DNA from 2 places in the Streptomyces erythrochromogenes genome. Region 1 is predicted to be linked to the other one. Evidence: riboswitches for the same ligand, from Rfam matches in the RefSeq annotation. Region 1 holds a riboswitch; the other holds the start of a gene.

Evidence for each region. Region 1 has a riboswitch for ZMP and ZTP ahead of OHA91_RS07940 (bifunctional 5,10-methylenetetrahydrofolate dehydrogenase/5,10-methenyltetrahydrofolate cyclohydrolase). Riboswitches for the same ligand answer to the same signal wherever they lie in the genome.
Region 2: linked by a shared signal. The riboswitch ahead of OHA91_RS15190 (serine hydroxymethyltransferase) and the one ahead of OHA91_RS07940 (bifunctional 5,10-methylenetetrahydrofolate dehydrogenase/5,10-methenyltetrahydrofolate cyclohydrolase) in region 1 are both predicted to bind ZMP and ZTP.

Annotation. Positions count from the first base shown of each region.
Region 1 is NZ_CP108036.1:1,696,371-1,706,184, forward strand. It holds gene OHA91_RS07930 (NAD(P)/FAD-dependent oxidoreductase) at 1-82, shown strand, start outside; gene OHA91_RS07935 (MAB_1171c family putative transporter) at 79-1,221, shown strand; gene OHA91_RS07940 (bifunctional 5,10-methylenetetrahydrofolate dehydrogenase/5,10-methenyltetrahydrofolate cyclohydrolase) at 1,285-2,130, opposite strand; ZMP/ZTP riboswitch at 2,226-2,327, opposite strand; gene OHA91_RS07945 (methyltransferase domain-containing protein) at 2,385-3,146, shown strand; gene OHA91_RS07950 (RNA polymerase sigma factor) at 3,362-4,957, shown strand; gene OHA91_RS07955 (vWA domain-containing protein) at 5,018-6,889, opposite strand; gene OHA91_RS07960 (ATP-binding protein) at 6,832-7,893, opposite strand; gene OHA91_RS07965 (SRPBCC family protein) at 7,995-8,429, opposite strand; gene OHA91_RS07970 (amino acid permease) at 8,483-9,814, opposite strand, start outside.
Region 2 is NZ_CP108036.1:3,393,367-3,412,355, forward strand. It holds gene OHA91_RS15180 (2'-5' RNA ligase family protein) at 1-171, opposite strand, end outside; gene trpS (tryptophan--tRNA ligase) at 269-1,282, opposite strand; gene OHA91_RS15190 (serine hydroxymethyltransferase) at 1,432-2,700, opposite strand; ZMP/ZTP riboswitch at 2,735-2,825, opposite strand; gene rocD (ornithine--oxo-acid transaminase) at 2,944-4,149, shown strand; gene OHA91_RS15200 (glutathionylspermidine synthase family protein) at 4,172-5,374, opposite strand; gene OHA91_RS15205 (hypothetical protein) at 5,382-5,678, opposite strand; gene OHA91_RS15210 (DMT family protein) at 5,795-6,637, shown strand; gene pdxR (MocR-like pyridoxine biosynthesis transcription factor PdxR) at 6,695-8,092, opposite strand; gene OHA91_RS15220 (carboxymuconolactone decarboxylase family protein) at 8,218-8,664, shown strand; gene OHA91_RS15225 (malate dehydrogenase) at 8,839-9,828, opposite strand; gene OHA91_RS15230 (DUF3017 domain-containing protein) at 10,339-10,770, opposite strand; gene OHA91_RS15235 (bifunctional methylenetetrahydrofolate dehydrogenase/methenyltetrahydrofolate cyclohydrolase) at 10,760-11,620, opposite strand; gene OHA91_RS15240 (hypothetical protein) at 11,866-12,528, shown strand; gene purH (bifunctional phosphoribosylaminoimidazolecarboxamide formyltransferase/IMP cyclohydrolase) at 12,562-14,157, opposite strand; gene purN (phosphoribosylglycinamide formyltransferase) at 14,154-14,777, opposite strand; gene OHA91_RS15255 (hypothetical protein) at 15,022-15,609, shown strand; gene OHA91_RS15260 (cell division protein PerM) at 15,734-17,335, opposite strand; gene OHA91_RS15265 (helix-turn-helix domain-containing protein) at 17,455-18,711, shown strand; gene sucD (succinate--CoA ligase subunit alpha) at 18,787-18,989, opposite strand, start outside.

The DNA.
Region 1 (9,814 bases):
AGGGGGCGGGGGCGGCGGCGCCCCCACCGGTCCGGCAACCGATCCGGTCGGCCCAGCCGACCCCGTCGGACAGGCCCGATGAGCGGCGAGACCGCCCTGCTCCTCCTGCCCGGCTCCCTGATGGTCCTGGCGCTGCTGATCAAGATTCCGAAGCTGCGCCGGAACTGGGACCAGCCGCTGAACCGGACCGCCTGCGCGCTGCTCGTCGTCGGCGCCCCCATCACCTTCCTGGCCTCGCCGCCGACGATCGCCGCGGTCAACCGCCGCACCGGCGTGGTCAACTTCTCCGCGCCCCTGGTGTTCGGCCTGCTCACCGTGTTCTCCGGGCTGTGCGTCGTCCTGGTCCTGCAGTGGCGCGGCGGGCCGCCCGCGGCCGTGCGCCGGGCCACCCGGCTGACCTCGGCCGTGTTCGGCACGGCCACCGCGGCGATCGTCGCCCTGTTCGTGATCGGCGACGCGCCGGTGGAACGGCTCAGGGACCTGGACACGTACTACGCCACGACGCCGTGGATCCGCGAGATGATCGTCTGCTTCCTGGTCGCGCACACGCTGGGCACCTCGGCGCTGACCTGGCTGTGCGCGAAGTGGTTCGCGCGCGCGGACCGCTCGCTGCGCCCGCTGCGCACGGGGCTGGCCCTGATCGTGCTCGCGGGGCTGCTGGACCTGGCCTACCTCGTCGCGAAATGGGCCTCGGTGGCCGCGCGCTGGGTCGGCCGTGACTGCGTGTACCTGTCCACGGACGTGGCGCCGCCCCTGGCGTCGGCCTCCGCGCTGCTGCTCGGGGCCGGGTTCGTCGTGCCGCTGGTCGGCGGGTCGGCGACGTGGACGGCCTTCGGCGAGTACCGGCGGCTGCGCCCGCTGTGGAAGGCGCTGCGCGGGTTCGCCGCGGCCCAGGGCCGGACCGTACCGCTGGCCTGGTGGTCCCCGGTGCGGATCCGGCTCGTCCACCGCGAGTCGGTCATCGACGACGGCATCCTGGCGCTGGCCGGCTGGTTCGACCCCCGGGTGCACGCCGCCGCGTACGAGGAGGCCCGCGGCCGGGGCATGGACGACGCGCGGGCGGCCACGGTCGCGGACGCGGCCGTACTGGCTGCCGCGTGCCGCCTCAAGGCCGCCGCCGCCCGCGGATCCGGGGCGGGACCGGCCCCGCTCCCGGAGCCGCACCGCCTGGGCCACCGCCCCCTGACGGCCCTGGCCCACGCGTTCCGCACGTCCGTCTGACGGCCGGGAAACGGCAGCGCCCCGGACCGGGGGTCCGGGGCGCTTGCGTATCGGCGGGGCGGGTCAGAGCTCGGCGAGGTCCAGCCCGGCCTGCGCCGCGGCGGCCTGCACGGTCTGCTCCAGCAGGACGGCGATGGTCATCGGGCCGACACCGCCCGGCACGGGCGTGATCAGCGAGGCCCGGGCCGCCGCCGACTCGAAGTGGACGTCGCCGACGTTGCCCTCGTTGTAGCCGGCGTCCAGGACCACGGCACCCGGCTTGATGTCCTCGCCCCGGATGAACTCGGCCTTGCCGACGGCCGCGACCAGCACGTCCGCCTGGCGCACGATCGAGGACAGGTCCTGGGTACGGGAGTGGCAGTAGGTGACGGTGGCGTTCTGCTCCAGCAGCAGCATCCCGGCCGGCTTGCCCAGGATCGCGCTGCGGCCGACGACCACGGCGTGCTTGCCGGTCAGGTCCACGTCGTACGCGGCGAGCAGGCGCATGATGCCGCCCGGGGTGCAGGAGACGAAGCCCGGCAGGCCGAAGCCCATGGCCGCGAAGGAGTGCATGGTGACCCCGTCCACGTCCTTGCCGGGGGCGATGGCCTCGAAGGCGGCGCGCTCGTCGATGTGGTGCGGAACGGGGTGCTGGAGCAGGATGCCGCTGATCTCCGGGTCCTCGGACAGGGCCGTGATCGCCGCGACCAGCTCCTCCGTGGTGGTCGAGGCCGGCAGCTCCACGTGGCGGGAGGTGATCCCGGCCTTCGCGCAGCGGTTCTGCTTCATGCGGACGTAGGTGACGGAGGCGGGGTCCTCGCCGACCAGTACGGTCGCGAGGCAGGGCGCGGTGCCGGTGCGCTCGGTGATCTTCGCCGCGAGGGCGGCGGTCTGCTCCGAGATGCGGCGGGCGAGGGCGGTGCCGTCCATCGGCCGGGCGGTGCCGGCGGCGGGGGCGGGGGCGGTCTGCTGGGCGGTCGTCACGGGATCTCCTGAACGTCGCTGCGGTGCGCGGTGCGCGGATCGCGGTTCGCCCAGGCGCGCGGCAGTCGACGTACGGGAGGTCCTCGGTACGCCGGGCCGCTCCCCGGTGGTGATCCACCCGAACGCCAGTCACGGCCCGCCGACCACTGTAGTCGACCAAATCGGTGGTCGCCCGGCGCCCGACCTGCGACGATCAGTACATGACGCGTACTTTCGACCATCTTGTCGCCGAGGCCGAGTCCGTGTCCGTGGACGGCTGGGACTTCTCCTGGCTCGACGGGCGGGCCACCGAGCAGCGTCCTTCCTGGGGGTACCAGCGCCTGCTGGCCGAGCGCCTGGCCCGGGTCCGGTCGGCCCTGGACATCCAGACCGGCGGCGGCGAGGTCCTCGCCGGGTCCGGTCCCCTGCCGCCCTTGACGGTGGCCACGGAGTCCTGGCCGCCCAATATCGAGCGGGCGACCCGGCTGCTGCACCCGCTGGGCGCGGTGGTGGTCGCTGACTCCGACGAGCCGCCCCTGCCCTTCGGCGACGAGGCCTTCGAGCTGGTGACCAGCCGACACCCGGTGACCATCTGGTGGGACGAGATCGCCCGGGTGCTGACACCGGGCGGAACGTATCTCTCGCAGCAGGTCGGCCCGGCGAGCGTCTTCGAACTCGTCGAATTCTTTCTCGGGCCCCAGCCCGAGGAGGTGCGGCGCGCCCGGCACCCCGACGACGCGGTCGCCGACGCCACGAAGGCGGGCCTTGAAGTCCTGGACCTGCGCTCCGAACGGCTGCGCACCGAGTTCCACGACATCGGAGCCGTGATCTACTTTCTACGGAAGGTGATCTGGATGGTGCCCGGCTTCACGGTCGGGCAGTACCGGGACCGCTTGCGCGAGCTGCACGAACGGATCCAGCGCGACGGTCCGTTCGTCGCGCACACCGCCCGCTTCCTGATCGAAGCCCGCAAAACGGGCTGACACGGAGGGCGGACGGATCCACGCCGGATCAGGTTGCCCGGTCGCAGCGTGGCGCAGGTCACTCAATTCAGCGCGTAACGAATCGACTCGGGCATGCGATGAACCGACAGGTGTCCTCGCGCGGCCCGGAATACAGACCCCCCTCGGGTCTGTTTCCCGAGTTCGCGCGATGATGTCCCGCCCACCCCATATTTGTTCGCAACGAGAGGCTCCTTGTGTCGCTCAGCCCGTCCCGTACGTTCCCTCCGGAGATCGCCGAATCCGAGGCCCTCGTCGCGCTCGTCGAGCGCGGCCGCGAGCAGGGTCACATCAACGGTGACGACGTGCGCCAGGCCTTCGAGGCCGGCCGCATCCCGGTGGACCAGTGGAAGCGGGTCCTGCGCAGCCTGAACCAGGTCCTCGACGAGGAGGGTGTCGCCCTTCACGTCAGCGCGGCCCCTGCCACCAAGGCTGCCGCGAAGAAGCCCCGCAAGGCTGCCGCCGCCCCCGCCCGCACCGTGGCCAAGAAGGCCGCCGCCGCGCCCCGCCCCATCGGTGCGCGCAAGACCGCGGCCCCGGCCGCGGCCACCACGGTCACGTCCACGGCCTCGGCGATATCCGCTCCGTCGGCCGCCGCGGCTGCGGAGGCGGCGCCGGCCGAGGCCGCCGCCGAGCCGAAGAAGCGCACGGTCAAGAAGACCGCCGCCAAGAAGACCGCCGTGAAGAAGACCGCCGCGGCGAAGAAGACCAGCGCCAAGGACTCCGACGAGGGCGAGACCCCGGCCGTCGAGGGCGAGGACTGGGCGGCCGAGGACCTCGTCGACGAGGCCGAGGAGGAGGCGCCCAAGGCCGGCGCCCAGGGCTTCGTGCTGTCCGACGACGACGAGGACGACGCCCCGGCGCAGACCGTCATGGTCGCCGGCGCCACCGCCGACCCGGTCAAGGACTACCTCAAGCTCATTGGCAAGGTGCCCCTCCTCAACGCCGAGCAGGAGGTCGAGCTCGCCAAGCGCATCGAGGCCGGTCTCTTCTCCGAGTACAAGCTCGAAGAGGAGGAGGACCACAAGCCCGCCTTCAAGCGCGAGCTGGAGATCCTCGTCGAGGACGGCCGCCGTGCGAAGAACCACCTGCTGGAGGCCAACCTCCGTCTCGTGGTCTCCCTCGCCAAGCGCTACACCGGCCGCGGCATGCTCTTCCTGGACCTGATCCAGGAGGGCAACGTCGGCCTGATCCGCGCCGTGGAGAAGTTCGACTACACCAAGGGCTTCAAGTTCTCCACGTACGCGACCTGGTGGATCCGGCAGGCGATCACGCGTGCCATGGCCGACCAGTCGCGCACGATCCGCATCCCCGTCCACATGGTCGAGATCATCAACAAGCTCGCCCGTGTGCAGCGCCAGATGCTGCAGGACCTCGGCCGGGAGCCCACTCCGGAGGAGCTGGGCAAGGAACTCGACATGACCCCCGAGAAGGTCATCGAGGTCCAGAAGTACGGCCGCGAGCCGATCTCCCTGCACACCCCGCTGGGTGAGGAGGGCGACAGCGAGTTCGGTGACCTCATCGAGGACTCCGAGGCCGTCGTGCCCGCGGACGCGGTCTCCTTCACCTTCCTCCAGGAGCAGCTCCAGTCGATCCTGGGCACGCTCTCGGAGCGCGAGGCGGGCGTGGTCTCCATGCGCTACGGCCTCAACGACGGCCAGCCGAAGACCCTCGACGAGATCGGCCGCGTGTACGGGGTCACCCGTGAGCGCATCCGCCAGATCGAGTCGAAGACCATGTCGAAGCTGCGCCACCCGTCGCGTTCGCAGGTGCTGCGCGACTACCTCGACTGAGTCGATCTCCACCAGCACGCCCCCGACCTGCGCATCCGCGGGCCGGGGGCGTTCTGCGTCTCAGGACAGCCGGAAGACCGGGCCCCTCGGGGTGAAGGGGAGGGAGGCTCCCTGGGGGATCAGGTAGGCGTGTTCGCGGCGGATGCGCAGGGTGTCGCACCAGCCGTCGGTGATGACCAGCAGCGGCGCCGCGGGCGGGAAGTCCTCGGCCCGCTGGAGCAGGTCGATGCCCGGCTGGAGCACCGTGCCGCCCCGGCCGCGGACCCGGACGCGGCCCGCGATCTCGGTCGGCGGCACGTAGCCCGCGTCGTACGGCGCCGCGTCGCAGAACACGACGCGCGCCGCCGGTACGTCCCGGGCCTCGGCGTACGAGGCGATCGCTCCCAGCGCCTTGCCGAGCAGGGCGGCGTTCATCGACCCGGAGGTGTCGAGGACCACGCCGAAGGTGCAGCGGGCGATCTCCTCGGGCGGGAAGTACCGGCCAGCGCGCGGGATGCCCGGGGTCGAGGCCTGGCGGCGCGCCGGGCGGGCGTAGGACCGTACGGCCTCCGGCCTCGGCACGTACTCGTCGAACCAGCGGGCGAGCCGGGCGTCCCAGGGCACGGGCGGGTGGGCGAGGGCCCGGATCTCCTGGACGAGCCCGGCGGGCAGCAGGCCGCGCCCGTCGCGGACGTGCAGGTCGAAGCCCTGGACGAGGCCGCGCCGGTAGAAATCGTCGAGGTCCGCGTACGGGCGCCCCGCGCCGTGCGCGAGGGGCTCGCCCAGGATGTCCCCGGCCCCCTTGCCGCGCAGGGTGGCCAGGCGCCGCATCCGGCGCAGGTCGGTGGCGATCCGGTCGTACACCTCCTCGACGGAGAGCCCGCGCAGCGCCGGGTCGTGCAGCAGCCCCTCGGGCATGCTGCCGATCCGCATCTCCACCAGCCAGTCGTTGACGACGTAGTCGGCGGCGACGTTGTGCAGGTACGGGTCGCGGCCGCCGCGGCGCTCGCCGTGGCGCAGGGCGGCGTGCAGCATCTCGTGGGCCAGGATGAACCGCCACTCGTCGTCCTCGAAGGTGCGCAGCGGGTTGATGTAGATCTCCCCGGCGGTGGCGCTGACGGCGGCGACGGCGATGTCCTGGGCGCGGGCCAGCTCGGCGTCGGCGACGACGGTCAGGCCGGCGGCGAGCCCGCCGAGCAGCGGGTACGAGGACACGAACCAGTTCAGGGCCCGGTCCCAGGGGCGTTGTGCCACGCGTTCGCCGGTGGTCCGGTCACGGCGGCCGCCGGCCACGTCCATGGCGGCGGAGACGCTGCGGGTCAGGGCGGCGGCGAAGGCGGTCTGCCAGTCGGGGACGGCGGTGCTCCAGGTCCGCCAGGTGGTCAGGACCTGGTCGGGGGCGCGCCCGGCGGTGCCGCAGTGCTCGTAGGCGGCCGGGATGCCGTCGCGGCGCCAGCGGGCGGCGAGCTCGTCCTCGTCGCCGCCCGGGTAACCGGCGGGCAGGTGGTCGGGGGCGCGGCCGACCGGGAAGGTCAGCAGGAAGCGGTTGACGACCGCGCAGCGGGCGGCGAGGTCGAAGCGGTCCGGCTGGGTCCGGTTCTCGTCCTTGGCGGCGGGGACGTGGCCGAAGCCGAGGTGGAGCAGGGCGTGGGCGATCGTCCAGGCCCACTCCCGGGGCTCGGCCCGCCGGGTGGGGTGGACGTGGACGACGCCGTTGGAGGTGATGGTGGCCAGGCCCCCGTCCGGGGACTCCGGGCAGCCGGCCTCGCGGCAGATCTTGCCGTCGAGGGCGCCGAGGGCCGGGTTCTGCTTGACCAGTGCCAGGCCCTCGGCGAAGGCCTGGGTGGCCGGGTCGGGCTTGGCGGCGGCCTTCGCCCGGGCCTTTCCGCTCCGGCTCACCGGCGGGCCTCGACCAGCCGGGGCATGTCGCGGGCGGCCTCGATCAGGAACCATCCGGGCAGCACGGGCAGGCCGTCGGCGTCGTCGGCGATGACGGTCTGGGCCACCTCGACGGAGATCTCGGCGAGCTGGACGAGGAGCGACTTGAAGCGGTACGTGTGCTGCCGCAGGGCGGGCGAGACGTGTTCCTTCTGCGCCGGGAGCTCCTTGAGCAGGCGGCCGCGGAAGGCCTCCGCGAGGTAGTAGAGCAGGTCGCGGTCCTGGAGCCGGGCGGGCCAGGAGGCGTCGCCCTTCACGATGGCCTCGATGCCGAAGGTGTGGCGGACGATCTTGGCGTAGCCGCAGAAGGAGACGGCGTGCGCAGGGGTGAGCGTGCCGTGGGCGACCACCTTGAGGGTCTCCTCGTCCAGCTCCGTGCCGAAGGAGTGCAGGGCGTCGGAGAGCATGTGCCAGGAGCGCGGGGTGGAGAAGGGCTCCTCGGTCTTGGGCGGCTGCGACCAGAGGTGGTCGGGGCGCTCGGTGAGGTAGTCGGTGACCCACGGGTGGATGCCGTGCTCGCCGGCCCAGACCAGCCAGTCCTGTGCGGACGCCTGGAGGTGGACGTGGGTGAGGCGGTTGACCAGGGCGGAGGCGATGGGCCGGGCCAGCGCGTTGTCCGTGGCACGGTTGCCCGCGCCGATGACGATGGAGCCGGCGGGCAGTTCGTAGGAGCCGATCCGGCGGTCGAGGATCAGCGAGTAGAAGGCCTTCTGGACGTCCGGGCCCGCGGCGTTGAGCTCGTCGAGGAAGAGGCAGTACGGCTCGTCGCGGGCGATGGCCTCGGGCGGGCAGAAGACGGAGCGGCCGTCGCGGATCTGCGGTACGCCGATCAGGTCCTCGGGGGCGAGCTGCGTGCCGAGGAGGCTGACGCACTCCAGGCCGAGGGAGTCGGCGAACTTCCGCACGAGCGAGGACTTCCCGATGCCGGGCGCCCCCCAGAGGAAAACGGGCCGCACGGTGGCGAGGCCGAGCAGCAGTTCGGGGATCTGGGCGGGGGTGACGGTGACGGCAGCCTGCACGGGCGGGATGGTCCTTCGGGGCGGGGCGGTGTGTGGTGCGGCCAGTGTGGTCATACCGCGCACCGCCCGGCATCCGGTTTTTCGCCGGACGCCCGCCCGGTTCAGGTCTCGATGAGGTGCTTGAGCTTCTCCTCGTTCAGCGGCATCTCCTTGCGCGCGTAAGGCTTCACGACGAGCGGTACGAGGACCCTGCCGATGCCGTGCCCCTCGAAGTCGAGGCTCAGGGTGAGCCGGGAGCGCGTCCCGTCGCCCAGGGGCTCGACGGTGCCCCGGACGTCGCCGCGGACCGGGCCGTCGATGCCGTGCAGGTGCCAGCTCCTGGGCGGGTCGTACTCGGTGAGTTCCATGGTCGTCGGGAACTCGCGCCGCCCGATGCGCCGCCGTACGGCGATGAGCGAGCCGACGGCCGGGTGCTCGGAGCCCCGGACGGACACGGCGCTCTTCTGCCACTCCGGCAGGTGGGAGGCGTCCGACACGTAGGAGAAGACCTCTTCGGGACTGCGGTCGATCTCGATGCTTTCTCTGATCGCGGACATGGCGGCCCTTTCGTGCCCCCTAAAGGCGCTGTCCTTCCACGCTACCGCGCAGGTCAGGCGACTGTCCGCTGCCTGCGGGCGGCCATCACGGCATAGACGGCGACGCCGGCGAAGAGGAAGAGCACGCCCTGGTAGACGGCGGCGTAGCCGGAGCCGGCCACCAGCCACATGGAGAAGCCGAAGGCCAGGACGGCGAGGGCGCCGTCGCGGACCAGGCGCCCCCGCCCGACGCGCTCGCCCTGGCCGGAGAGCAGGAAGTAGATCTGCGCGGCGGTGGAGAGCAGGTAGGGGACGGTCGCGGTGAAGGTGGTGACGAGGACCAGGATCTCGAAGACGCCGTCGGAGCCGGCCGTGTAGTTGTAGACGGTCAGGGCGGAGGCCAGGGAGGTCGTGACGACGACGCCGACCACGGGGACGCCGCGCCGCTTCTTCTCGAAGGCCCGCGGGAAGAGCCCGTCCTTGGCGGCGGCGTACGGGGTCTGGGCGCTGAGCAGGGTCCAGCCGTTGAGGGCGCCGGCCATCGAGACGACGGCGGCGCAGGCGACGAGGGTGCCGCCCCAGGTGCCGCCGAACATGGCGTTGACGGCGTCGGTGAAGGGGGCTTCGGAGGAGACCAGCTTCTCGTGGGCGACGAGGCCGAAGACGGAGAGGGTCCCGAGGAGGTAGACGACGGCCGCGCCGGTGGTGCCGAGGATCGTGGCCCGGCCGACGTTGCGGGCGGGGTCGCGGACCTCTCCGGCGCTGACGGCGGCCGACTCCACGCCGAGGTAGCTGAAGAGGAGGATCGCCGCGGAGGCGGACAGCGCGCCGGCCGGGCTCTGGTCGGTGGCCTGGAACGGGCCGAGGTTGGCGGGGTCGAAGAAGAACAGGCCGCCCACGGCCACCAGCAGCAGCGGGGCGAACTTCAGCACGGTGGCGACGAGTTGGACGGCGCCGACGTAGCGGGTGCCGGCCAGGTTGGCGAGCGCGGGGAGCCACTGCATGGCCAGGGCCGCCAGGCACATGGACCACTTGTGCTCGCCGATGGCCGGGAAGAGGACGGAGAGGTAGCCGACGGAGGCGACGGCGAGGGCCGCGTTCGACACCCAGGAGGTGATCCAGTAGCTCCAGGCGGCGAGGAAGCCGGCGAAGTCGCCGAAGGCGGCGCGGGCGTAGACGTACGGGCCGCCGGTCTGCGGGTGGCGGTGGGCGAGGCGGCCGAAGACGAGCGCGAGGGCGATCGCTCCGAGGGTGAGCACCGCGAAGGCGAGGAGGCTGATGGTGCCGAAGGGTGCGACCGAGGCGGGGAGGAGGAAGATCCCGCCGCCGATGATGTTGCCCATGACCAGGCAGGTCGCGATGGGGAGGCCGAAGCGCCGGGCATGGGGGTCGCGGCCCGGCTCGGG
Region 2 (18,989 bases), 1.7 Mb from region 1:
GGCCCGGATCGCCGGGAGCCGGTCCGCCTCCACCTCGGTCGGCGGTACGAGGGTGACGTGCGTGGGGATGCCGTGCGCGGCAGCGTCCCCGAAGCCCGCGCGCAGCTCCTGGAGCTGGCTGCCGTACGGCTCCGGGACCGCGATCGAAACGCCGAGCGTTACGGTCCCCACGTATCTCTCCTCTGCTGGACCCTGTGGACTCCTGCCGCCCCAGTGTGGGGCCAGGACCCCTCTTCGTGCCAGAGCCGTCTGTCCGTAGTTGCGTTCGTCAGTGCTTGGCGGGCAGCAGACCCAGGCGGTCGTACGCCTGCGCGAGCGTCTCCGCGGCGACCGCGCGGGCCTTCTCCGCGCCCTTGGCCAGGATGGAGTCCAGCGTCTCCGGGTCGTCCAGGTACTCCTGGGTGCGCTGCTTGAACGGTGTGACGAAATCGACCATCACGGCGGCCAGGTCCGTCTTCAGCGCGCCGTAGCCCTTGCCGACGTACCGCTCCTCCAGGGCGGGGATCGACTCGCCCGTGAGGGTGGAGTAGATCGTGAGCAGGTTGCTGACGCCGGGCTTCTTCTCGGTGTCGAACCGGATCTCGGCCTCGATGTCGGTGACCGCGCTCTTGATCTTCTTCTCGGTGGTCTTGGCCTCGTCGAGGAGGTTGATCAGGCCCTTGGGCGACGACGCCGACTTCGACATCTTGATCGCCGGGTCCTGGAGGTCGTAGATCTTCGCGACCTCCTTGACGATGTGCGCCTGCGGGAGGGTGAAGGTCCGGCCGAAGCGCTGGTTGAAGCGCTCGGCCAGGTCGCGGGTCAGCTCGATGTGCTGGCGCTGGTCCTCGCCGACGGGGACGGCGTTCGCCTGGTAGAGCAGGATGTCGGCGACCTGGAGGATCGGGTACGTGAACAGGCCGACGCTGGCGCTGTTGACGCCGCCCTTGGCGGACTTGTCCTTGAACTGGGTCATCCGGCTGGCCTCGCCGAAGCCGGTGATGCAGTTCATCACCCAGCCGAGCTGCGCGTGCTCGGGGACGTGGCTCTGGATGAAGAGCGTGCAGCGCTCGGGGTCCAGGCCGGCGGCCAGCAGCTGCGCGGCGGAGAGGCGGGTGTTCGCGCGCAGGTCCTTCGGATCCTGGGGCATGGTGATCGCGTGCAGGTCGACGACCATGTAGAACGCGTCGTGCGTCTCCTGGAGGGCGACGTACTGGCGGATGGCTCCGAGGTAGTTCCCGAGGTGGAACGAACCGGAGGTGGGCTGGATGCCGGAGAGCGCGCGAGGACGATCAGAAGCCATGGCCCCATTCTCTCAGGTGCGCGGCGGGCTCGTGCCCGCTGTCGGCCGGTTTCGTCCGCCGCGCGACGCCGGCGGGGCTGCGTTCCAGCCCCGCCGGCGTGTGAGGCGCGGGGGTCCGGGGGCGGAGCCCCGGCAGCGGTGCCGCGGGGCTACGACAGCGGCAGGCCCGGGGCCGGGAAGGCGGCCATCAGGTCCCGCACCTCCGCACGGATCGCGCCGAGGGCCCGCTCGTCTCCCTTCGCGGCGGCGTCCACCGCGCGCGAGATCCAGTCCGCCACCACCGGCATGTGCTCCGCGGACAGCCCACGCGACGTCAGCGACGGCGTACCGATCCGCACCCCAGAGGGATCGAACGGCTTGCGCGGGTCGAACGGGACCGTGTTGTAGTTCACGACGATCCCCGCCCGGTCCAGGGCCTTGGCCGCGACCTTGCCCGGCACGTCCTTGCCCGTCAGGTCGATCAGGATCAGGTGGTTGTCCGTACCGCCCGAGACCAGGTCGAAGCCCCGCTCCAGCAGCGCCGCGGCGAGCGCCTTGGCATTGGCGACGACCGCGTGCGCGTACCGGACGAAGGACGGCTGCGCCGCCTCGTGCAGCGCCACCGCGATGCCGGCTGTCGTCTGGTTGTGCGGACCGCCCTGCAGGCCGGGGAAGACGGCCTTGTCGATCGCCTTCGCGTGCTCCTCGCGGCACATCAGCATCGCGCCGCGCGGACCGCGCAGGGTCTTGTGCGTCGTGGTGGAGATGACGTCCACGTGCCCCGCCGGGGACGGGTGCGCGCCGCCCGCGATCAGGCCGGCGATGTGGGCGACGTCCGCGACCAGGACCGAGCCCGCCTCGCGCGCGATCTCCGAGAAGGCGGCGAAGTCGATGGTCCTCGGCAGGGCGGTGCCGCCGCAGAAGATCAGCTTGGGCCGCTCGGCGAGGGCCAGCTCGCGCACCGCGTCGTAGTCGATCAGGCCGGTGTCGGCACGGACGCCGTACTGCACGCCGCGGAACCACGAGCCCGTCGCCGAGACGCCCCAACCGTGCGTCAGGTGGCCTCCCATCGGCAGGGCCATGCCCATGACCGTGTCGCCGGGCTGCGCGAAGGCCAGGTAGACGGCCAGGTTGGCCGGCGAGCCGGAGTACGGCTGCACGTTGGCGTGGTCCACGCCGAACAGGCCCTTGGCCCGCTCGACCGCCAGGGCCTCGACCCGGTCGATGTTCTGCTGGCCCTCGTAGTAGCGGCGGCCGGGGTAGCCCTCGCTGTACTTGTTCTGCAGCACGGTGCCTGAGGCTTCGAGAACGGCCGCGGACACGTAGTTCTCGCTGGGGATCAGGCGCAGGGTCTCCGCCTGGAGGACTTCCTCCGCGGCGACGTAGGACGCCAGGTCGGGGTCGGTCGCGGACAGGGCGGGATGGCGGCTCGCGGACACGGCGGGCTCCTCCGGGGTCGATGTGATCGGTACCCCGCGAGGCCCAGGCGAGCGGCCCTGTATGCGGTCGAGCGCGCACGACTCCCCCGGAGTTGGTTCTCCGTACGCCAGTCGCCGTGCGTACCGAACACCTTAGCGGGCGCGCCGCGGAACAGGTTTCTGCGTCCGGGATACGAGCGACGATAAGAAGGTGACGCCACCCTCGTCACCGCTTCACCGGCCAGACGGACGATCGGAGACCCCGTGTCGACAACAGCTGATGCCATCCGCTCCGCCGACGCGCACAGCGCGCACAACTACCACCCGCTGCCCGTCGTCGTCGCGTCCGCGGAAGGCGCGTGGATGACCGACGTGGAGGGCCGCAGATACCTCGACATGCTCGCCGGGTACTCCGCGCTCAACTTCGGGCACGGCAACCGCCGTCTGATCGACGCCGCGCGGGACCAGCTGGAGCGGGTCACGCTCACCTCGCGCGCCTTCCACCACGACCGGTTCGCCGACTTCTGCACCGAACTCGCCGCGCTGTGCGGCAAGGAGATGGTGCTCCCCATGAACACCGGTGCGGAGGCCGTGGAGACGGCGGTGAAGACCGCCCGCAAGTGGGGCTACGAGGTCAAGGGCGTCCCGGACGGGCACGCCAAGATCGTGGTGGCCGCCGACAACTTCCACGGCCGGACCACGACGATCGTCTCCTTCTCGACGGACCACGACGCCCGCGACCACTTCGGCCCGTACACGCCGGGCTTCGAGATCGTCCCGTACGGGGACCTCACCGCGCTGTCGCACGCCGTCACCGAGAACACCGTGGCCGTGCTGCTGGAGCCGATCCAGGGCGAGGCGGGGGTGCTGGTGCCGCCCGCCGGTTACCTGACCGGCGTACGGGAGCTGACCCGCGAGCGGAACGTCCTCTTCATGGCCGACGAGATCCAGTCGGGGCTCGGCCGGACCGGCCGGACCTTCGCCTGTGAGCACGAGGGGGTCGTCCCGGACGTCTACATCCTCGGCAAGGCGCTCGGCGGCGGTGTGGTTCCGGTGTCGGCGGTGGTCGCCGACCGGGACGTGCTGGGCGTCTTCGGGCCCGGCCAGCACGGGTCCACCTTCGGCGGGAACCCGCTCGCGTGCGCCGTCGCCCTGGAGGTGATCGCGATGCTGCGGACCGGCGAGTTCCAGCAGCGGGCCACGGAACTGGGCGACCACCTCCACCACGAGCTGAACCTGCTCGTCGGCGGGGGCGCCGTGACCGCGGTCCGCGGCCGCGGGCTGTGGGCGGGCGTCGACATCGACCCCTCCCGCGGGACGGGCCGGGAGATCTCCGAGAAGCTGATGGAGCTCGGGGTGCTGGTGAAGGACACCCACGGCTCGACGATCCGGATCGCCCCGCCGCTGGTGATCACCAAGGAGGACCTGGACTGGGGCCTGGACCAACTCCGGTCGGTGCTCGGCGCGTAGGACGCGCCGAGCACCGACCGAGCTAGAGGATGACGTGGGGCAGGAAGCGGGCGTACTCGTCCGTGACCGGCCCCGCCGATTCGCGGATGCCGAGCCCCGCCGCCTCGTCCTCGACGACCCACGCGCCGAGCACCACCCGGTTGCCGTCGAAGTCGGGCAGCGGGGCCAGTCCCTGGAAGCAGTACCGCTCCCCCGGCTCCGGTACGAACGGCTCGCCGTCCGGGCCCGGCCCGTGCAGGGTGACGCCCGCGCCCTCGCGGCCGAGGAGGGGCTTGGCCACGTAGCCGGCCGATCCGGGCCCGGCCAGCTCGCGCGGACCGTCGAGGTAGGCGGGCAGCAGGTTCGGGTGCTCCGGGAAGAGCTCCCACAGGATGGCGAGCAGCGCCTTGTTGGAGAGCAGCATCTTCCACAGCGGCTCGATCCAGCAGGTGGTGCCGGAGCCGCCGCCGTGGTCGTAGGTGCCGAGGACCTGCGGGCCGAACTCGTCCGTGGCCAGCCACTCCCACGGGTAGAGCTTGAAGCAGCTGCGGATGAAGCGCAGCTTCTCGTCGACGAACCGGCCGGACAGGCTGTCCCAGCCGATCTGCTCCACCGACAGGGCGTGCGTCTCCAGGCCGGCCTGGTCGGCGGTCTCCTGGAGGTAGGCGACCGTCATCAGGTCCTCGCCGAGCTCGTCGGTCTCGGAGTGCGCGAAGTGCAGCGGGCCGGGCGCCAGCAGCTCCGCCTGGCGGCGCCAGGCGTCGACGAGGCGCTCGTGGAGGGAGTTCCACTGGTCGGCGCCGGGGAACCGCTCCTCCATCCAGAACCACTGCGGGCTGGCCGCCTCCACCAGGGAGGTGGGGGTGTCGGCGTTGTACTCCAGCATCTTGGCCGGGCTGCCGGTGCCGTCGTAGCGCAGGTCGAACCGGCCGTAGAGGGAGGGCTGCTCGGCACGGCGGCGCCATGACTCGGCGATCAGCGCGGCGAGCTTGGGGTCCGTGATGCCGAGGTCGGCGAAGCGGTCGTGCTCGACGATGTGCGCGGCAGCGGCCAGGCACATGGCGTGCAGTTCCTCGACGACGTTCTCCAGCGCCTCGACCTCGGGGAGGGTGAAGGAGTAGTAGGCGCTCTCGTCCCAGTAGGGGCGCAGCGAGTCGTCGGGGTAGCGGGTGAGGGGGTAGATCAGCCCCTGCTCCTCGACGGTCTTCTGCCAGCCGGGCCGGGGCTCGATGGTGTGCCGCTGCATCGTGTGATCAGCCGCCGCTGGAGCTGGAGTGGCCGCCGATGCCGCCGCGGGTGACCGCGGACTTGTCAAAGCTGCCGCCGGTGACCTTGCCGTTGTTGACGTGGCCGCCGTAGTAGTAGGCGCCGGTTCCGCCGGTCTTGCACTCCTTGCTGTTCAGGTGGTCCAGCGTGGAGCGGGACGCGCAGCGGCGGTCCGGCTCGTCGCTGCTGCCGCAGGCCACGAGGGTGGCCGCGAGCAGGCCCATGCCTCCGAGGGCGACGGCGCCGGAGCGCATACGGCGCTGGTTGGTGCTGCTGATGTCCATGTCTGCTGCTCCCCCTGGGGCCTGGCGTGCTCCCGACAGAGTAGAGCGGGCTCACCGGCCGATGGAATCCGGCCGCCGTGAGATCCGTGACCTAGAGTCAGTTCGTGCTGATTGGGATGATTTGCGCGCTGGGTGCGGCGGTGTGCTTCGGTACGGCGTCCGTTCTGCAGGCCGTCGCGACGCGGTCGGTGGAACCGGGCAGCGGGTCCGGGGTGGACGCGGCGCTGCTCCTGCGGGCCGCGCGGCAGTGGCGCTACGTGCTGGGCCTCGGCCTGGACGGCGCCGGATTCGTCCTGCAGATCGTCGCGCTGCGGCACGTGCCCATCTACGTGGTCGGGGCCGCGCTGGCCGCCAGTCTGGCCGTGACGGCGGTGGTCGCGTCGCGGCTGATGGCGGTGCGGTTGTCCCGGGCGGAGTGGGGCGCGGTGGGCGTGGTGTGCCTGGGGCTGCTGATGCTGGGGCTCGCCTCGGGGGAGGAGGGCAGCGGGACGGGTTCCCTCGCGCTGAAGCTGGGGCTGCTGGGGGTGGCGGTACTGGTGCTGCTGGTCGGCGCGGTCGCGGGCGGCCTGCCGGACGGACCGCGGGCGCTGGTCCTCGGTCTGGGGTCGGGCACGGGCTTCGGCGTGGTGGAGGTCTCGGTGCGGCTCATCGACTCGGTGTGGGACTTCGGCAACCCCGCCCTGTACGCGCTCCTTCTGGGCGGGGCGGCGGGGTTCCTGCTCCTCACCTCGGCGCTGGCGCGGGGCTCGGTGACGGTCGCGACGGCGGGCCTGGTGCTCGGCGAGACGATCGGCCCGGCGGTGGTGGGCGTGGTCTGGCTCGGCGACCGCACCCGGGAGGGCCTGGCGTGGCTGGCGGTGACGGGCTTCGCGGTGGCGGTCGCCGGCTCCCTGGCCCTGTCCCGCTTCGGCGAACCGAAGTCGCCGCCGGGGCCGAACTCCAGCCCCGCCGGCGTTTGAGGCGCGGGTCCGGGGCGGAGCCCCGGGTCTTCCGGCCGCGCCGGGCACACCGCAGGATCACGGCAGCGAGGCGGCCAGCGCCGCGAGGGTCGGGGACCAGGCGCTGTCCGACGGCGTCCCGTAGCCGACGACCAGCGCGTCCCGCGGCGCGAGCTCGGCCCGCGGGTGGCGGAAGGCGGACAGGCCGTGCAGGGCCAGGTCGTGCCAGGCCGCCGACTGCAGCACCGACCGCTCCGTGCCCGCCGGCAGGTCCAGCACCGCGTGCAGGCCCGCCGCGATCCCCGAGACCCCCGCCACCCGACCGGCCACCGCTGCCACCAGCTCGTCCCGCCGCTGCCGGTAGCGCAGCCGCATCCCGCGCACGTGCCGGTCGTACGCCCCGGATTCGATGAACTCCGCCAGCGTCAGCTGGTCCAGCGTGCTGGAGGTCCAGTCCGTGTACCCCTTCGCGGCGGCCACCTCCTCCGGCAGGCCCGGCGGGAGCACCATCCAGCCCATCCGCAGCCCCGGGGCGAGGGACTTGCTGGCGGTTCCGAGGTACACCACCCGGTCCGGGTCCAGTCCCTGCAGGGCTCCCACGGGCTGCCTGTCGTAACGGAACTCGCCGTCGTAGTCGTCCTCCAGGATCAGCCCGCCGGTGGACCGGGCCCAGTCGACCGCGGCCGCCCGGCGTGCCGGGGTCAGGGCCGCGCCCGTCGGGAACTGGTGGGCCGGGGTCAGCAGCACCGCGCCCGCCGCCGCGGTCAGCTCCCCCGTACGGGCCCCGTCGCCGTCCACCCCGAGCGGCCTGGTCCGCAGCCCGGCCCGCGCCAGCTCGTCCCGGTGGAAGTCCAGGCCGTACCCCTCCACGGCCACCTCCCGCACCCGTCGCGCCCGCAGCACCGCCGCGAGCAGTTTCAGCCCGTGCAGGAACCCCGCGCACAGCACGATCCGGTCCGGGTCGGCGTACACCCCGCGCGCCCGCGCCAGGTACCCCGCCAGCGCCTGCCGCAGCTCGACGCGGCCGCGCCCGTCGGTGGCGTAGCCGAAGGCCTCGTTCGGTGCGGCGGTCAGCGCCCGCCGGGCAGCCGACAGCCAGGCCGCGCGGGGGAAGCCGCCCAGGTCGGGGGTGCCGGGGATCAGGCTGTACGCGGGCCCACCGCGCGCGGGACGCCGTACGGGGGCGGCGGCCGCGGGGCGGCGCGGGCGCGCCCGCTCGGCGACCCGGGTGCCGGAGCCCTGCCGGGCCGTGAGCCAGCCCTCGGCGACGAGCTCGGCGTACGCCTCGGCGACCGTGTTCCTGGCGATGCCCAGGTCGGCCGCGAGGGTGCGGGACGACGGGAGCCGGGTGCCGGCCGCCAGCCGCCCGCTGCGCGCGGCCTCGCGCAGGGCCTCGGTGAGCCCGGCCCGCAGGCCGCGCCCGGCGGAGAGGTCCAGATGCAGGTCGGCACCGAAAGTGGCCCAGGAATCCGTCATGAATATGGACCATACCGGCGGGCCGCCTGCCTCCTACGGTGGAACGCGTGACCACCACCGCTGAAAACCAGCAGACCCCCTCGCACTCCCACTCCCACGCCCCCGAGCACACCCCGCGCCTGAACATGGCGAAGCTCGCCCCCGAGGCCTACAAGGCCGTCCTGGCCCTGGAGATCGCCTCCAAGAAGGGCCTGGATCCGTCCCTCGTCGAGCTCGTCAAGATCCGCGCCTCGCAGGTCAACCACTGCGCGTTCTGCCTCGACATGCACACCAAGGACGCGATCGCCGCCGGTGAGAGCGTCGAGCGCATCGTGCAGCTGGGCGCCTGGGAGGAGTCGCGGCACTTCTACACCGAGAAGGAGCTCGCGGCGATCGAGCTCACCGAGGCCGTCACCGTCCTGACCGACGGTTTCGTGCCCGACGAGGTGTTCGAGAAGGCCGCCGCGCACTTCGAGGAGCGCGAGCTGGCCCAGCTGATCACCGTCATCGCGACGATCAACGTGTGGAACCGCTTCGGTGTGACCACCCGCATGGTGCCGGGCCACTACAAGCCGGGCATGTACAAGGCCTGACCGGAGCCGGAGCCCCATGCCCCGGCCAGGCCCGGCCGGAGGGCCCGCGCCCGGCGCCTGCGGCACGGGCGGAAGCACGCCGAAGCGCCCCGGCCTGATGGGCCGGGGCGCTTCGGTTCGTACTGGTTGCCGAGGTGGCGGGGGTGTCCGCGCTCCTCGGCGAGGAGCGGTGGATCAGATCAGGCCGAGCTCGCGGACCGCGTCGCGCTCCTCCGACAGCTCCTGGACGGAGGCGTCGATGCGGGCGCGGGAGAACTCGTTGACGTCCAGGCCCTGGACGATCTCGTACTTGCCGTCCTTGCAGGTGACGGGGAAGGAGGAGATCAGACCGGCCGGGACGCCGTAGGAGCCGTCGGACGGGATGCCCATCGAGGTCCAGTCGCCCTCGGCGGTGCCGTTGACCCAGGTGTGGACGTGGTCGATGGCGGCGTTGGCGGCCGAGGCGGCCGAGGACGCGCCACGGGCGTCGATGATCGCGGCGCCGCGCTTGGCGACGGTCGGGATGAAGGTGTCGGCGAGCCACGCCTGGTCGCCCACGACCTCGGCGGCGTTCTTGCCGGCGATCTCCGCGTGGAAGATGTCCGGGTACTGGGTCGCCGAGTGGTTGCCCCAGATCGTCAGGCGCTTGATGTCGGAGACGGCGGCACCGGTCTTGGCTGCCAGCTGCGAGATCGCGCGGTTGTGGTCCAGGCGGGTCATCGCGGTGAAGCGCTCGGCCGGTACGTCCGGGGCGGAGGCCTGCGCGATGAGCGCGTTGGTGTTGGCCGGGTTGCCCACGACCAGGACCTTGATGTCGTCCGCGGCGTGCGCGTTGATGGCCTGGCCCTGCGGCTTGAAGATGCCGCCGTTGGCGGCGAGCAGGTCGCCGCGCTCCATGCCCGCGGTGCGCGGACGGGCGCCGACGAGCAGCGCGACGTTGGCGCCCTCGAAGCCCTTGTTCGGGTCGTCGAAGATGTCGATGCCGGCGAGCAGCGGGAAGGCGCAGTCGTCGAGCTCCATGGCGGTGCCCTCGGCGGCCTTCATGCCCTGGGGGATCTCCAGGAGCCGGAGCTTGACCGGCACGTCCGCGCCGAGCAGGTGACCGGACGCGATACGGAAGAGCAGCGCGTAGCCGATCTGGCCGGCGGCGCCGGTGACGGTGACATTCACAGGAGTGCGGGTCATGGCCTTCTCCGTTAGACAGCTGGCGGTGGGGCGTCCCTGCCCCATGTGCTGGAGGACGCCGCTCCCCTGTAAATCTTGACGTGAAGAGACATCCGCGGTCAGGCTATCCGACCCGGGCGCGGGCCAACCCCCGGGTCCCTGTGGTGAGCGGCACACGGCTCCGGCGTTTCGAAGGTCAAGTCGATTCCAGGACTTCTGTTCGACCAGGAGATCTGGCCCGTCCGGTGGCCCTCGATCGACTTGGCGTAGGCGTTCGCCGCTCGGGCGACCGGTACGGCGTCGAATCCCGCCGGGCTGTGGCTCGTCGCCACCGGCCAGGCCGTCTCGATCCTGCCGGGACTGCTGTGCGACGCCCCGCCGCCCGGCACCGCCGTACGGCAGCTGCCGGGCCCGGGGCGGACGCTGGACGTCCTGGTCGGTCGGGCACCGAGAACCGGCCGGCCGTCGCGGCCGCGCTGGCGGTCCTCACCGCGCCCGGCGCGCCCGGCACACTCGGCGCGCCCGGCACGGTCAGCGCACGGTGAAGCGGACCGCGCTCTCCAGGAACGGGATCTCCAGCAGCGGCCTGGGCTCCATCACCAGCGCGAGCAGCGTGATCGCCACTCCCAGCAGTCCGTAAGTGATCATGTCGGTGAAGCGGGAGCGCACCGCGAGCATCCCCACCGAGGGCAGCACGCGCCGCAGCACCGCCGCCGCGATCAGGGCCACACCGATCACCAGGCACCCGGCCCGGGCCTGCCCGAGCGCGGTGGTCAGCAGCCCCACCGCGGTCGCGGCGAGCACGCTGAGCATCGGCCACTGGCGGGCGGGCGTGGACACGGCCCCGGGGACGGCGCGGCCGCTCCCCTCGGGGCGGGCCGTGTCCCGCGTGACGGAGGGGAAGCGGCGGGACTTGGCCGCGCCGCTCCCGTTCACGTGATCGGCGCCCGGTTCAGCGCGCACTGCCGGTCCGCTCCGCCGCCTCGACGACGTTGACGAGCAGCTGGGCGCGGGTCATCGGGCCGACCCCGCCCGGGTTCGGCGAGATCCACGCGGCGACCTCGGCGACGCCGGGGTGCACGTCACCGACGATCTTCCCGGCCTCGTCGCGGCTGACACCCACGTCGAGCACGGCCGCGCCGGGCTTCACGTCCTCGGGCTTGACCAGGTGCGGGACGCCGGCCGCGGCGACGATGATGTCCGCCTGGCGCAGCAGCCCGGAGAGGTCGCGCGTACCGGTGTGGCACAGCGTGACGGTGGCGTTCTCGGACTTGCGGGTCAGCAGCAGGCCGATGGACCGGCCGACGGTGATCCCGCGGCCGAGGACGACGACGTGTGCGCCGTTGATCTCGACACCGTGGTGGCGCAGCAGTTCGACGATCCCGTACGGGGTGCAGGGCAGCGGGCCCGGCTCGTTCAGCACGAGCCGGCCCAGGGAGGTCGGGTGCAGGCCGTCGGCGTCCTTCAGCGGGTCCATCAGCTCCAGGACCCGGTTGGTGTCGATGCCCTTGGGGAGCGGGAGTTGGACGATGTAGCCCGTGCACTGCGGGTTGGCGTTGAGCTCCCGCACGACCTCCTCGATGTCCTCCTGGGAGGCCGTCGCGGGCAGTTCGCGCTGGATGGAGGCGATGCCGACCTCGGCGCAGTCCTTGTGCTTGCCGTTGACGTACCAGCGGCTGCCCGGATCGTCGCCGACCAGCAGGGTGCCGAGGCCGGGGGTGATGCCCCGGGCCTTCAGGGCCGCCACACGGGCGGTCAGTTCGGACTTGATCGCGGCCGCGGTGGCCTTGCCATCGAGAATCTGGGCGGTCATACCCCCATCCTCCCGGATGAGGTGGCCCAGGTTCCAGTCAAGGTGCTCGCGGAACCGTAGGGTTCATTGCACTTGCACAACAAGTGACCGGCTCGCATGCCAACCAACTGGACAAGGTCTCGCCGGTCGGACCACGATGAAACGACTGAGTGCCGCGGGCAGTGCCGGGGGGCGGACCGCACCGTGCAGGATTCCTCCGCGCTCATTGCCGTGCGTCCCCGCACTTCCACGGAGGAACACCCCAGATGAGTTTCGGCGACCCGCACAATCCGTACGGACAGCAGCCGCAGGGCCAGCCCGGCTACGGCTACCCGCAGCAGGCCCCGCAGGGCATCCCGCCGCAGGGCGGCGGCTACGCCTACCCGCAGCAGGCCCCGCAGGCCTACCCCGGCGGCCCCGCCGGATACCCGGGCGGCTACCCCGGGGCCCAGATGGAGATGCCGGGCGGGGCGAAGGCCGCTCGCGTCATCCTCTTCGTCATGGGTGCCCTGCAGGCGCTGGGCGGCCTGTTCGTCATCATCGGCGGTGCCGTGTTCGCCGCGGCGCTCTCGGACTCCTCCAGCTCCTCCGCCGAGGACGCGGGCGCCATCGCGGGCACCGCGGGCGTCGTCCTGGGCCTCCTGTTCATCGGCTTCTCCCTGTGGCCCATCCTGACCGCGGCCAAGATGGGCAAGGGACGTGGCGGAGTACGCGTCTCCGGCATCATCTACGGCTCGGTCCAGACCCTCTTCGCCGTTCTCGGCATCCTGCTGAACCTGGTCGCGCTCGGCGCGAGCGAGCACACCACGGGCTCCGGCGGCCTCACCGTCATCTCCGTGCTGCCGTCCGTGGTCTCCCTCGCCCTCGGCCTCACGATCGTCATCGGCCTCGCCAAGGCCGGGGACTACTTCCGCCGTCCCCAGTACTGAGCCGCCCCTCCGCCGTGTCGGGGTGGGCCGGACTCAGTGGAAGAAGTGCCGGGTCCCGGTGAAGTACATGGTCACGCCGGCCTTCTGCGCGGCCTCGACGACCTGCTCGTCACGGACCGAACCGCCCGGCTGGACCACGGCCTTGATGCCCGCGGCGGTCAGGATCTCCAGGCCGTCCGGGAAGGGGAAGAAGGCGTCGGAGGCGGCGTACGAGCCCTGCGCGCGCTCGGCTCCGGCCCGCTCGACGGCGAGCTTCGCCGAGTCGACGCGGTTGACCTGGCCCATGCCGACGCCGACCGAGGCGCCGTCCTTGGCGAGCAGGATCGCGTTCGACTTGACGGCCCGGCAGGCCCGCCACGCGAAGGCCAGCTCGGCGAGCTCCGCCGGGGACAGGGCGTCGCCGGTGGCCAGCGTCCAGTTGGCCGGGTCGTCGCCCTCGGCCTGGAAGAGGTCGCTCTGCTGGAGCAGCGCACCGCCGCTGATGGGCTTGAGGTCGCCCGGCTGGTGCGGGGTGCCGTCCACCTTCAGGACGCGGATGTTCTTCTTCTTCGCCAGGACCTCGACCGCGCCGTCCTCGTAGGCGGGGGCGGCGATGACCTCGGTGAAGATCTCCGCGACCTGCTCGGCGAGCTCGACGGTCACCGGGCGGTTGACGGCGATGACACCGCCGAACGCCGACAGCGGGTCGCAGGCGTGCGCCTTGCGGTGGGCGGCGGCGACGTCCGCGCCGACGGCGATCCCGCACGGGTTGGCGTGCTTGATGATCGCGACGCACGGCTCTTCGTGGTCGTAGGCGGCGCGCCGCGCGGCCTCGGTGTCCACGTAGTTGTTGAAGGACATCTCCTTGCCGTGCAGCTGCTCGGCGTTGGCGAGCCCGCCCGGCTGGCCGTCCGTGTAGAGGGCGGCGGCCTGGTGCGGGTTCTCGCCGTAGCGCAGGGTGGACTTGCGCTCCCAGGCGCCGGCGAGGAACTCGGGCAGCGCGCCCTCCTCGCCCTCCGGGGCGTACGCGTTCGTGAACCAGGAGGCGACGGCCACGTCGTAGGCGGCGGTGTGCTGGAAGGCCTCGGCCGCCAGCCGCTTGCGGGCGGTGAGGTCGAAGCCGCCGCCCTGGGCCGCGGCGATCACGTCGGCGTACCGCTCGGGGCTGGTGACCACGGCGACCGACGGGTGGTTCTTGGCGGCGGCGCGGACCATCGACGGACCGCCGATGTCGATCTGCTCGACGCACTCGTCCTCGGTGGCACCCGACTGGACGGTGGCCAGGAACGGGTACAGGTTGACGACGACGAGGTCGAAGGGCTCGACGCCCAGCTCGGCGAGCTGGTTGCGGTGGTCCTCCAGACGCAGGTCGGCGAGGATGCCGGCGTGCACGCGCGGGTGCAGGGTCTTGACCCGGCCGTCGAGGCACTCGGGGAAGCCGGTCAGCTCCTCCACCTTGGTGACGGGCACCCCGGCGGCGGCGATCTTCGAGGCGGTGGAGCCCGTGGAGACGAGCGCGACGCCCGCCTCGTGCAGGCCGCGGGCCAGCTCTTCCAGTCCCGTCTTGTCGTAGACGCTGATGAGCGCACGACGGATCGGCCGCTGGGTCGTGGTCGGGTCGTTGCTCGCTGCGGTGTCTGCGGCGGTCACTGGATTGTTACCTTTCGTCCCTCAATGCGGTAGCCGTGCCGGGCCAGGCGCCCCACGACATCGACGAGCAGCTGTCGCTCGACTTCCTTGATGCGCTCATGGAGAGCGGCTTCGTCGTCCTCGTCCCGGACCTCGACCACACCCTGGGCGATGATCGGACCGGTGTCCACGCCGCTGTCCACGAAGTGGACCGTGCAGCCCGTGACCTTCGCGCCGTAGGCGAGCGCGTCCCGCACGCCGTGCGCTCCGGGGAAGGAGGGGAGGAGGGCGGGGTGGGTGTTGATGAACCGGCCGCCGAAGCGGTCGATGAACTCCTTGCCCACGATCTTCATGAAACCGGCCGACACGACGAGGTCGGGCGCGTGCGCGTCGGTCGCCGCGGTGAGGGCGGCGTCCCACTCGGCGCGGCTCCCGTAGTCCTTCACCGGGCAGACGAAGGTGGGGATCCCGGCCTTCTCCGCCCGCTCCAGGCCGACGATGTCCGCCCGGTCGGCTCCCACGGCGACGACTTCGGCACCGAAGCCCTCGGGTCCGCCGGGATGGGCGTCGATGGCGTCGAGCAGGGCCTGGAGGTTGGTGCCGGAACCGGAGACCAGCACGACCAGGCGGGAGGCGGCCATGGGAGGCCCTTTCTCGCGGAATTGCGGTGTTCGTCTTTGTGTGGTCATACGAAACTTCGGGGTACCGATATACGGGGAACCATACGAAGGCGCCGACCGCCTGCAACGATACCGGCACACCGGACGGCCCCCGAGGGACGGGGGGACGGGCGGGCGGTAGCGTCTGGCGTACAAGCCGCAAACTGGCCTCACCTCGCCTCGATGTCCTCGTGACGTCCATGACACAGGGGAAGTAACACACCCGATGCCGGACCGCCGTCAGCCCGACTCCCCCACCGACGACAACCCCTTCGCGGCCCCGCCGGAGGGCCGGCCCGACCAGCCGTGGCAGCCGCGCAGCGGTGGCGACGACGGCGGGAACGGCGACGGGAACGGCCCTGGGGACTCGGGCGGGCAGCGCGGCCCGGCGCGCTGGGACCCGACGGACCCGATCCAGCGCCGCGCCCGCTACGCACTGCTGGCGGGCATGTGGGGCTTCTTCTTCGGGATCTTCGGAATTCCGTCGGTCGGCCTGCTGCTGGGCGTGCTCGCCCTGTACTGGGGGATCAGCGCGCTGCGCGGCAAGCCGGCCGCGACGGTCGGTGAGCCGGGCGCCCCGAAGGGCCTGGACGCCCTGGGCCCGGCGGCCCGACCGCAGCGCACGGCGGCGGTGAGCGGCCTGGTCACCGCCTCGCTGGCGATCCTGCTGGCCATGAGCACGTACGCACTGCAGCTCGCGTACAAGGACTTCTACGTCTGCCGCGACGACGCCCTCACCAAGACGGCGGAACTCCAGTGCAACACCCTCCTCCCGGACAACTTCGTCGGCAAGGTCCTGAAGGTCCCCCAGTAGCCGTTCCGGCCTCGCCGGCGGGTGGGGCTCGGGAGCCCGGCGTCGGAGCCCCTTTCTTCACGCCCCGCCGACGTTCGCGGCGCGGGGGCTCGGGGGCGGAGGCCCCGCAACGGCCCCGCGCCGGCTAGGCCGGCGGCTTCCGCCGGGCCAGCACCCGTACCCCGATCACCGGCGGCGGCCCGGGCGGAACCGGCGGTGCCACCGGAGCCGGGCCCGGGCCCGGGCGAAGGTCCAGCCCCGCCACCACGGTCACCGCCCGACGCGCCCGCACCGCAGGTGCCGCAGGTGCCGCAGGTGCCGAAGCCGCCGGAACCGCCGGAGGCCCCAGAGGCACCAGAGGCGCCGGCTCGGGAACGATCTCCGGAACCAGCGTCCCCGCCGCCTTCCGCATCGCCTCCCACCGCAGCTCCCGCACCCCGCTGTCGTGCCAGCCGTCGTCCACCGGAGCATCCGCGTCCACCGCGACCGGCCCTTCCGCCGGGCGGTAGCGCCATGCGTGCACCCCCACCGCCACCGGCACGGCCAGCACCAGCGTCCACGCGAAGGCCGCCGCACCCGTGGCCCACCACACCGGCCCGAACTCGGCCAGCCTCCGCGAGCCCAGCGGCCCCGCCGAGACCGCCGCGAGCCCGGCCATCGCCACGCCGCACACCAGCGCCCCGAGGGCCGCCGTGAGCGCGGTCTCCCCGTACGAGACCTCGCGCGCCCGGCGTACCGCGAACCAGCCCACCGCCAGCCCCGCGACCACCGGCACCCCGGCGGCGGCCCAGGTCAGCGGGGTGCCCGGCCCCGCGGCCGGGAGGGCCTCCAGCAGCGGGAACCGGGGCAGCGCGGGCGCGCCCGCGAAGCCCAGCGGGGTGGCCGTCACCTCGGCGCCGAGGGCGAAGCCGGGGCCGAGGGCGTAGGCCGCTCCCCAGACCATGGCGTTCGGGATCAGGGCGAGCGCGAGCAGCAGGACCGCGAACCGGCCCGACCACACCCCGGTCAGCGAAAGGAACGAGGCCTGGACCTGCGCGCCGTGCCAGGCGAGCGAGGCGCCGACGAGCAGCGCTCCACCGCCCAGGAGCACCAGGGCGCCGCCCGCGCCCGCCCGCAGCGCCAGCGCGTAGCGCGGGCGCACGAACCCCCTCCGTACGCCCCCCGGCAGCCAGTTCGGCAGCGGCCCGAGCGGCCGCCCCTTGGCTCCCCACACCCCGCCGGCGGCGGCCAGCACGGCGACCAGCGGGACGTGCCAGGCGGCGCTGATCGGGTCGGCCGGCATCGGGCCGCCGGCGGCGTACACCGTGGCGAACGCCCCGACGGCGAGGTATCCGCAGAGCACGGCCGAGAACACCGCCGTCGCGGGCAGCACCTCCTCGTCCTCCTCGTCGGAAGCGCCGCCCAGCCGGGCGGCCCGCCGCATGAGCAGGACGGGCAGCGCGACGAGCAGCAGCGGTGTCACACCAACGGGTGCAGGGACGCCGGAAAGCGTCTCGTACCGCAGCAGTTCGGTCCCGTGGGCGAGCAGCCACAGCCCGGCGGCGAGGTGCAGGGCCCCGCCGGGACCGCTGTCGGGATAGGGGGAACTGATCCACAGGACGATGACGAGCACGGCGAGGAAGCCGAGCCCGAGTCCGGCCGCCACGGCGCCGCCCACCACGCATGCGGCGGCGGCCGGCGAACGCCGCCGCACGCCGGCTCGCGGGGCCGCCGACAACCGGGTCCCGCGTTCGGTCACTTGGGTCACCCCGCCATGGTGCCAACGACACGCGCTATGGGCGGGTAACAGGCGAATGTCCGTGGTGTCGCCCAATATACGTTTATGTACTTTATTGCTCAGGGCTGCCGGGTCGCGGGGAGTGTGGGATGACACGAAGCGTCGAGGACCTGCCCACCCCGCAGGAGCGCCGAAGACTGCGCGAAGCCGCGGAACTGACGCTCGATGAGGTCGCGGCGGCCGTGGGCGTCACCGTGGCGACGGTCCGGCACTGGGAGTCCGGGCGCACGAACCCGCGCGGCCGCAAGCACGACATGTACGCGCGGTTCCTCGACGGCCTCTCCGCGCTGCCGGTGGCCGCGGACACGACCGGGCCGCCGGACCGGGCCGACCGGGCCGACTCTGCCGACCCGTTGCTGGTGGCGGTGGCGGTGGCGCCCGGTGCCGGAGCCGAGGCCGGGGCCGGGGCCGGGGCCGGGGCCGGGGCCGGGGGAAGCCCGGCCGCCCCGGACGGGGCCGCGGTCACCACCGACGTCCCCGACACCGGCAGCAGCGCGAACGGAGCCGTCACCCGACCGGCCGTACGTCACGTCCACGGACCGGCCGACGCCTTCGACACCCTGTACGACCGGGCCGCACCCGTCCTCGCCCTGCAGGCCTACCTGCTCACCGGCCGCCGCGCCCTCGCCCTGGAGGCCGTGCACCGGGCCTTCACCCGGGCCTGGGACCAGTGGCCCGAGGTGGCCGCCGACCCGGACCCGGAGAGCTGGGTGCGTGCGATCGCGTACGAGTACGCGCTCTCCCCCTGGCACCGGTTCCGGCGCGCCCATCGCAGACCCGACCGGCCCCCCGCCGATCCCGCCGACCGGATCCTGCTCGACGCCCTGCTCGCCCTGTCGCGGATCCACCGCCGAACCGTCCTGCTCTACGACGGCGTCGGCCTCGACCTGCCCGACACCGCCGCCGAGACGGAAGCCACCACCCTCGCCGCCGGCAACCGCATCCTGCACGCCCACGCCGACCTCGCCGCCCGGATCCCCGAACTGGCCGACGTACCGGTCGAGAAGCAGTCCGCGGCGCTGCGGGAGCGGCTCGTCGCACTGCGGCCGCCGTTCCCGCTCGACCCGCGCCCGGCGGCGGCGGTCCGCGGCGGCGGCGAGCGGCGCGGCCGACAGTGGACCCGGGCGACGCTCGGCCTGACCGCGATGATCACGGCCGCCACCGCCTACACGGCGACGACGGCGCCCACCCGGTACGACCCCCCGCCGGCACCCGGCGAGAGCGTGACCGGGGTGCCGGCGCTCAGCGGCCCGCAGCAGCTCACCGAACGGAGCAGGCAACTCCACGACAAGCTGCGCGCGGATCCGCAGGCGGGTCCGGCGCGCATCACCCCGAAGATCGAGTGAGACCGCGTACGCGAACGGGCGTGGCCCGCACCCCGAGGGGTGCGGGCCACGCCCGTTCAGCCGTACGGTCGCTGCTTACTGAGCGGCGTTCAGGATCGCGCGGGCGAGCTCGGCGGTCTCGGTCGGCGTCTTGCCGACCTTGACGCCGGCGGCCTCGAGGGCCTCCTTCTTGGCCTGCGCGGTGCCGGAGGAGCCGGAGACGATGGCGCCGGCGTGGCCCATGGTCTTGCCCTCGGGGGCGGTGAAGCCCGCGACGTAACCGACGACCGGCTTGGTGA